One region of the Paraburkholderia sp. CI3 genome, then DNA from elsewhere that is predicted to be linked to it. Evidence: riboswitches for the same ligand, from Rfam matches in the RefSeq annotation. Region 1 holds a riboswitch; the other holds the start of a gene.
The links. Region 1 has a riboswitch for thiamine pyrophosphate ahead of thiC (phosphomethylpyrimidine synthase ThiC). Riboswitches for the same ligand answer to the same signal wherever they lie in the genome.
Positions count from the first base shown of each region.

Region 2: linked by a shared signal. The riboswitch ahead of OKW29_RS33795 (FAD-dependent oxidoreductase) and the one ahead of thiC (phosphomethylpyrimidine synthase ThiC) in region 1 are both predicted to bind thiamine pyrophosphate.

Region 1 covers NZ_JBNDMI010000004.1:1,631,536-1,635,743, forward strand. The annotation lists gene OKW29_RS28845 (DUF1223 domain-containing protein) at 1-697, opposite strand, end outside; gene OKW29_RS28850 (hypothetical protein) at 810-1,268, opposite strand; gene OKW29_RS28855 (GreA/GreB family elongation factor) at 1,863-2,264, shown strand; TPP riboswitch at 2,409-2,526, shown strand; gene thiC (phosphomethylpyrimidine synthase ThiC) at 2,615-4,208, shown strand, end outside.
Region 2 covers NZ_JBNDMI010000004.1:2,669,718-2,673,925, forward strand. The annotation lists gene OKW29_RS33785 (thiazole synthase) at 1-582, opposite strand, end outside; gene thiS (sulfur carrier protein ThiS) at 690-887, opposite strand; gene OKW29_RS33795 (FAD-dependent oxidoreductase) at 947-2,083, opposite strand; TPP riboswitch at 2,305-2,428, opposite strand; gene OKW29_RS33800 (ABC transporter ATP-binding protein/permease) at 2,860-4,208, shown strand, end outside.

The DNA.
Region 1 (4,208 bases):
AGACGAGTGGCACGGGCCCGAACCAGGCGCGCACGACGCGCTCGTGATGCAGCGTCGCGCCGCGGTTTTCGCCCGCGCCGACTTGCGTCGTCAGCGCGTTCTCGTAGATCGCGAGATAGGCGCTCAACGCACCCGTGGCGGCGGCTGCCGTCGTGCTGAACTGCGCATCGACATCGAACGCGCCGGGCGCACGCGGGCTCAGCGCAAGTGCGACGCTCGCCTGGGCGGGTTCGGCGACGAGCTCGTCGATGCGGCGCTCGAAACTGTCGCGTTGCGACCAGTCGCGCAGCTCGCGGCCCGCGACGAACACTTCCGGCGTATAGAGCGTGTGCGCGCCCGCGAGACGCGTCAGCGTTTGCTGACGTTCAGTGAAGCGATGCTGGGAAAAGCGGTCGGTCCAGCCGAGGCTGTTCCAGTAGTCGACGTGCAGCGCGAGCGGCACGATGCCGTGCGCCGCGCCGTCGCTTTTCCATTGACTGAGCCAGCGGTCGGCGGGCGGGCAGCTATCGCAGCCCTCGCTGCTGTAGAGCTCGACGAGCGCGACGCGGTGCGCGGGGCTGTGCGTGGTGCATAGGGGCCCGGCCGCGTCGGCCGCACTGATGCCAGAACCGCTCAGCAGAAAAAGCGCGAGGCCGACGGCGGGCGTCGAAAAAGTCGTAAAGCGCTGAAGTATCGAGCGATTGTGCGCGGTCGACATGACGTGCTCCGATCGTAATCTGCACGTTTGTCGAGCCGCGCGGCCGGTTATGACAAGCCTCTTTTAATTTTTTTTCCGGCGCGGGATGAGCCAGCCAAAGCTCGCCCGCGACTCAGTCGTAACTGACCACCACCGTCACGCGCGTGTCCGTATCGGTGCGCTTCGCGTTCAGCGACAGCACGCCGCCCGCGCGATCGACCGCGTAGTGGCCGTCGCGGGCCGTCGCGACGCGCCCGGTGCCATCGACGAAACGCGCCGCCACCAGATCGCGCGACTGCGTGCCGCCGTTCACTTCGAGCGCGACATCGGCCCCGCTGACGACGCCCGGCGGCGCGCTGAACGTCACCGTGCGCGAGAAGCGCTGACCCGCCACGCTCGCGCTACCGACGGCGACGCCAGGGGGCGCCGTATCCACGCTGATCTGTATCGGCGGTGCAACGATCATCCCCACGAACCGGATCACGCCGCCCGTCACCGTCGATGCCGCCGGCGCCGCCAGCGGCGCGGCGAGCAATGCCACCACCGCGACTGTGCGACCGAACGTTCGCCACCGCCTGCTTTCCGCTTTCATGTGCACCTCTTTGTCAATCGGCGCGAGTCGCCTCGCGCCATTCACGCGCCATCCCGCGAATCGCTTCGCTGGAGTGCGGCCTTCGCTGCACTTTGTTTAACGGCAATCCTTTGACTGGCTTGAACGCAATGCGGACCACACCGCTTTCTTCTCGCACCGCACAAAAACGGTCAATCGACGGGCGCGACGTCGCAAACGGGGCTGCGTGAGACAGCGTGCTAACATCAAACTTTCGTCTCGCTGCTGCCGCGCGGCCTCACGCTTTGTCGCCCGGCACCTCTCGATCGCTGTTCCCCAACACCTGGTCGTTTTGCCCGTGACTTCTCTGCGTCGTCCGACTTTCCGTGCTCTCGCCCGCTCGCGCCCATGCCGCGCAGGCGAGTGCGCGCGCGCGCGCGTCGCGTCGCACGGCCCCGGCGAGACGTCCCGAACGGTCCCGCTTCACGCCGCCCGGCGCCCTCGCTGACGCAGCCCGCCAATTCCCAGGGCCGCGTCGCCGGGCACCGGGCTCTCCCATTCGTCCACTCATCCGCCGACCACCCCATGGGTCGTTGCATGCGGCCATCCATGACCGCCTTATCCGGAGTCCTGATGATGAAGAAGATCAAAACCTGCTACCTGACCGAACTCGACGTGACCCGCCTCGAGAAATACGCGGCCACCGACGCCAAGTTGCAGCACATGCTCGACGATGTGCTCGAACGCGCGGTGATCGTCGACTCGCACGAGATCCCCGCCGACGTCGTCACGATGAACTCGCAAGCGACGCTGAGCGACACAGCGAGCGGCGAACAGATGACGTGGACCGTCGTCTATCCGCCCAACGCCGATTTCGCGCAAGGGCGCCTGAACGTGTTCTCGCCGGCTGGCCTCGCGCTGCTCGGCGCGCGCCGCGGCGAGAGCATCCGCTTCACGCCACCCAGCGGCGATCAGAAAGTGCTCAAGCTCGACAAAATCCTGTATCAGCCTGAAGCCGCCGACGATTTTTCACTGTAAGGCGGCCGTTCCCTCGCTGTAAGTTGCCCTGTCTGATGCGGTCTCGATTCAAGCATAGGAGATGTCTGGGGTTTCATCCGGACCAGTTTTTTTGAATCATTCAGACAGGTTGCCAAACCGCGGGCGGGCGGTGTATCGTGTGCGCTGCTAACGCGGGGGTCCTGCGTAGCGCGGAGCTGGAGGTCCGTGTTGCGTGGGTGAGAAATACCCTTTGAACCTGATCTGGATAATGCCAGCGCAGGGAAGCGTACGGATTTCGCTCCAGCCTCAAGGGCCTCACCTCTGCGCGATTTCCGACTACTTCCATCTCGGTCTCCTGCTTAGCCGCCCCACTTTGTACGGAGACTTATATGAACGCCAACCCGAAGTTTATTTCCGCCGAAGCCCACGTGGACGAGGCCGCCGTCGCGCCGTTGCCGAATTCGCGCAAGGTCTACGTGACCGGCTCGCGCCCCGACATCCGCGTGCCGATGCGCGAAATCTCGCAGGCCGACACGCCCGACAGCTTCGGCGGCGAAAAGAATCCGCCGATCTACGTGTACGACACGTCGGGCGCCTACTCCGACCCGGACGCCAGGATCGACATCCGCGCGGGTCTGCCCGCGCTGCGCGAGGCGTGGATCGAGGAGCGCGGCGACACCGAGCCGCTGACCGGTCTGTCGAGCAGCTTCAGCCGCGAGCGCGCCGCCGATCCGGCCACCGCGCAGCTGCGTTTTCCGGGACTGCATCGCACGCCGCGCCGTGCAATTGCCGGCAGGAACGTGACGCAGATGCACTACGCGAAGCAAGGCCTCATCACGCCGGAAATGGAATACATCGCGATTCGCGAAAACCAGCGCCGTGCCGAGTACCTCGAGACCCTGAAGACGAGCGGCCCGAACGGCGCGAAGCTTGCCGCGATGATGGGCCGTCAGCACCCCGGCCAGGCATTCGGCGCGAGCGCGTTCGGTCCGAACGGCCTCACCGAAATCACCGCGGAATTCGTGCGCGAGGAAATCGCGCGCGGCCGCGCGATCATCCCGAACAACATCAATCACCCGGAAAGCGAGCCGATGATCATCGGCCGCAACTTCCTCGTGAAGGTCAATGCGAACATCGGCAACTCGGCGGTGACATCGTCGATCGGCGAGGAAGTCGACAAGATGACGTGGGCGATCCGCTGGGGCGGCGACACGGTGATGGATCTGTCGACCGGCAAGCACATTCATGAAACGCGCGAATGGATCATCCGCAACAGCCCGGTGCCGATCGGCACGGTGCCGATCTATCAGGCGCTCGAAAAGGTCAACGGCAAGGCTGAAGACCTCAGCTGGGAAATCTTCCGCGACACGCTGATCGAGCAGGCCGAGCAAGGTGTCGACTACTTCACGATCCACGCGGGCGTGCGTCTGCAATATGTGCCGCTCACGGCGAACCGGATGACCGGCATCGTGTCGCGCGGCGGCTCGATCATGGCGAAGTGGTGTCTCGCGCATCACAAGGAAAGCTTCCTGTACGAGCATTTCGAAGATATCTGCGAAATCATGAAGGCCTACGACGTGGCCTTCTCGCTCGGCGACGGCCTGCGTCCCGGCTCGATCTACGACGCGAACGACGAAGCGCAACTGGGCGAGCTGAAGACGCTCGGCGAACTCACGCAGATCGCGTGGAAGCACGACGTGCAAGTGATGATCGAAGGTCCGGGCCATGTGCCGATGCAGCTGATCAAGGAGAACATGGACTTGCAGCTCGACTGGTGCGACGAAGCGCCGTTCTACACGCTCGGGCCGCTGACCACCGACATCGCGCCGGGCTACGACCACATCACGTCGGGCATTGGCGCCGCGATGATCGGCTGGTTCGGCACCGCGATGCTGTGCTACGTGACGCCGAAGGAACACCTCGGTCTGCCGAACAAGGACGACGTGAAGACCGGCATCATCACGTACAAGCTCGCCGCGCATG
Region 2 (4,208 bases), 1.0 Mb from region 1:
GAGCCCGGCGTCGACGATCAGCGGCACGTCCGGCAGCCGCTCGCGCAACACGCGCAGCCCGTATGGATTGATCACGCCCTTGCCGGTGCCGATCGGCGCGCCCCACGGCATCAGCGCCTCGCAGCCGGCGTCGAGCAGACGGCGGCCGATCACCAGATCTTCGGTGCAGTACGGCAGCACCTTGAAGCCATCCTTGACGAGCCGCGCGGCGGCTTCGATCAGGCCGACCGGGTCGGGCTGCAGTGTGTAGTCGTCGCCGATCAGTTCGAGCTTGATCCACTCGGTCTCGAAGATTTCGCGCGCCATGTGCGCGGTCGTCACCGCTTCACCAACGCTCAGGCAACCCGCCGTGTTCGGCAAGAGCGGCACGCCATGGCGCTTGAGCAGATCGAAGAAGCCGGCTTCGGCGTGGCCCTCGTTCATCTGACGGCGCAGCGCGACCGTCACCATGCCGGGGCGCGCGGCGTCGATCGAATCGGACAGCGATTGCAGCGACGGATAGCGCGATGTGCCGAGCAGCACGCGGCTTGCAAAAGTTTGACCGTATAGCGTCAGCGCGTCGGCGGTCTCGTGAGAAGTCATTTGCATCATCCTGGTTTGCCCTCGCGGCTAGAACCGACCGCCTTGCGGCAATGGGTTTTCGGCGACGGTTGTTGCGTTCGGTAAGCGAGAGGCTGGCGCGGTCGCGCTCAGCCGCCCGCGACCGGCTGCACGACGTCGAGCCGGTCGCCCGTTTGCAACGCGCGCGCCGCATGCTGCGCACGCGCGACGAAATCGCCGTTGAGCGCGACCGCGAACGGCGGACGCGCGCCAAAGGCGGCGAGCGCATCAGCGACAGTCGCGCCCTCGGGCAGCGACAACGGCTTCTGATTGATATGAATGTCCATGGTGTTCGAATACGGTTCAATCGATGGCGCAAGCGGCATCGCGCGCGGCACGTTGGCCGCTACGCTCGGGTCGGCTCGCGCGCGAAATGCTGCTGGAACAGCTCGCTCCAGCGTGAGTCGCGCCGCCAGCCGGCGAATGCGTCGGCATCACCGACGCGGCCGTCGAGCAGCGCGCTCGCGAAGCGCACGGCTTCGTCGGCGACTTCGGGCGCGATCATGTAGCCGTGCCGGTACAGGCCGTTCACGCGCAGCGTGCGCGCGCCGTCCCACAGCAGCGCGGGACGATGATCGGGCAAGGTCGGCCGGCACTGCGAATTCAGCTCGAGAATGCGCGCCTCGCCGAAGCCCGGGTGCACCGAAAACGCCGCGCTCAGCAACTCGAGCGCCGAACGCACGCTGACGGGCGACATGTCCTCGCCCTCCACCTCGGTCGCGCCGATCACGTAGAGGCCGTTCTGCTTCGGCGCGATATACAGCGGGTAACGCGGATGCAGTAGCCGCACCGGGCGCGTCAGCTGCAGGTGAGGCGCATGCACGCGCGCAACTTCGCCGCGGATGCCGCGCAGCGTCGGCAGCACCGGCTTCGCGCCGAGCCCGCGGCAATCGATGGTGATGCCGGCCTCGGGCAGCGCCGCGTCGTCGATCGGCGTGTTCCAGTGCGTGTCGACGCCGCGCTCGGCAAGCCCGGCCGCAAGCGCGGACAGCACCTGGCGGTTGTCGAGCTGGCCTTCTCGCGGCAGCAGCCAGCCTTGGCTGAAGCGGCCGGCCAACGCGGGTTCGGCGGCGCCGAGCTGCGCGCCCGCCAACGCGACGAAGCCGCCGTCGAGCAACTCGGCCGGCGCGTTCGCACGCACGCGCCGCTCGAATAGCGGCGCCTCGGTGCGATCCGCGTGATGCCAGACGACGAGCGTGCCGTTGCGCTGGAAAAACACCGGCTCCGGCAGTTCGGCAAGCACGCGCGGCCAGCTTTCGAGCGAACTCGCGCCAAGCCGCGTGATCAGCAGCTCGGCGCTCGCGGCCTCTGCCAGCGGCGCGAGCATCGCGGCGGCGACCCACGCGGCAGCCTGCGAACCGGTGGCATCGCCGCGCTCGTAGAGCGCCACGCGATGCCCGTCGCCAGCGAGGCGCCACGCGACCAGGCGGCCGCACAGGCCGCCGCCGAGCACGGCGAAATCGGGTCGGGCGGGACGGTTCATCGCGCGCGATCCGTTCGACTGCGGTGGGCAAAACCAAAACGGCACGGCTCGCCCGAGGCGGCGTGACGAAGGGAAAAATGCATGTCTGAAGAATAGGCGGTCATCGAGTCCTTTCCGTACGGCCAAAAACGCACGTACCCAGGACGAAACCGGCGGGTGAAGCCGGCCGGTCACGACGTGCACATGTGAGCTGCGCTCGCCGCCCGGCGGGGAATGGAAGACGGTTGCTTCCGGAAACTTCCCGCGCCGGTATTACCCGGATCGGGTGCAAAGGGTCTCTCTCAGCCTCGCCGCCCCGGCATGAAAGTCATGCCGCCTGTGGGCGAAGCACCCCTGTTTCGTCGAAGGTCATTAGACCATAAAAGGCGCGGCGCCCGCAAACCAACGCTCCGCGGTCGCCACCCCAATTTTGATCTGGCACCGTCTATCGAGATGCCGGTGCGAAGCGGCCCGGCGCTCTGGCACAATGCCGTGACCGGTGCCGCAAAAACGCGGCGCGCGCGGCGCTCGTGGCCGCATGCGTGGCGGCGGCACCCCAGCGGATGCCGGCCCCGAAAATTAATTTTCGCTTAAGGGCGTCACGCCAGAATCGGGCGCCAGTCCGGACTCGCGTTCATCGAGCGTGATGGCGCGATGCCCGGCCAGGTATCGCAGACCCGCGGCAGCCACGCCCTCGCGAAGGGGCCTGCAGTTCGCGGGATCGCCCGACATGGGTCAACCAGATTGGACCCGTACGCCGGAATGGCACTTCGGGTCAGCACTTCATCAGGACGCTCATGACACCACATACTTCCGCCAGCCCCGCGCTGCCGCCCGACGAAAAGGTCTCCGCGTGGACCCTGATCAAGCCCTACTGGGTTTCCGAGGAACGAGGCATCGCGTGGGGGCTGCTCGTCACGATCATCGTGATGAACCTGCTCGTCGTCTGGATCAACGTGCGCCTGAATAGCTGGAGCAGGGACTTCTACAACGCGCTGCAGGCGAAGAACGTCCACGACTTCCCGCACCTGCTGATGATCTTTACCGGACTCGCGTTCGGTTTCATCATCCTCGCCGTGTATGGACGCTATCTGCGCCAGATGCTCGGCTTCCGCTGGCGTCAGTGGCTGACCACCCGCTACCTGAACGAGTGGCTCGACGACAGCGCGTTCTACCGCATCGAGCGCGACCGCCTCGCCGACAACCCCGACCAGCGGATCAGCGACGACCTGCAGTCGTTCGCGACCACCACGCTGTCGCTAACGCTCGATCTGCTGTCGACCGTCGTCACGCTCGTGTCGTTCATCACGATCCTGTGGTCGCTCGCGGGCGCGTTGAGCATCTCGCTCGGCGGCATGCCGCTGCAGATCCCCGGCTACATGGTATGGGCCGCCGCGCTGTATGCGGTGGTCGGCTCGCTCGTCACGCAGAAGGTCGGCCATCCGCTCGTGTCGATCAACTATCAGGCGCAGAAAGTCGAGGCCGATTTCCGTTTCGGCTTGATCCGGCTGCGTGAGAATGCCGAGCAGATCGCGTTCTACAACGGCATGGAAACCGAGAAGACGAACGCGCGCACGCTGTTCGGCCGCATCCGCGACAACTGGTGGCAGGTGATGAAGTACACGAAGCGCCTGACCTTCGTGCTGAGCTTCTACGGCCAGATCGCGATCATTTTCCCGATCGTCGTCGCCTCGCCGCGCTACTTCGCGGGCGCGTTCACGTTCGGCGTGCTGATGCAGATTTCGAGCGCGTTCGGCACGGTCAGCGATTCGTTCTCGTGGTTCATCAACAGTTATACGAGCCTCGTCGAATGGCGCGCGACCGTGAACCGGTTGCGCGAATTCAAGCGCGTCGTGCATTCGCCGCGTCTGAAGGAATCGGTGTCGCCGGCCACGGAACATGGCGGCATCAATCTGCATTTCGTCGACAGCAACACGCTTACCACCGACAGCCTCCAGCTCGCGCTGCCCAATGGCAACCCACTGTCGCGCATCCGCGATATCGCGATCCGGCCGGGCTCGCGCTGGCTCGTGCGCGGTCCGTCGGGCGCCGGCAAGAGCACGCTGATGCGCGCGCTCGCGGGCCTGTGGCCGTTCGGCGACGGCTCGATCGACGCACCGGTCAACGCGCGCATGATGTTCATCCC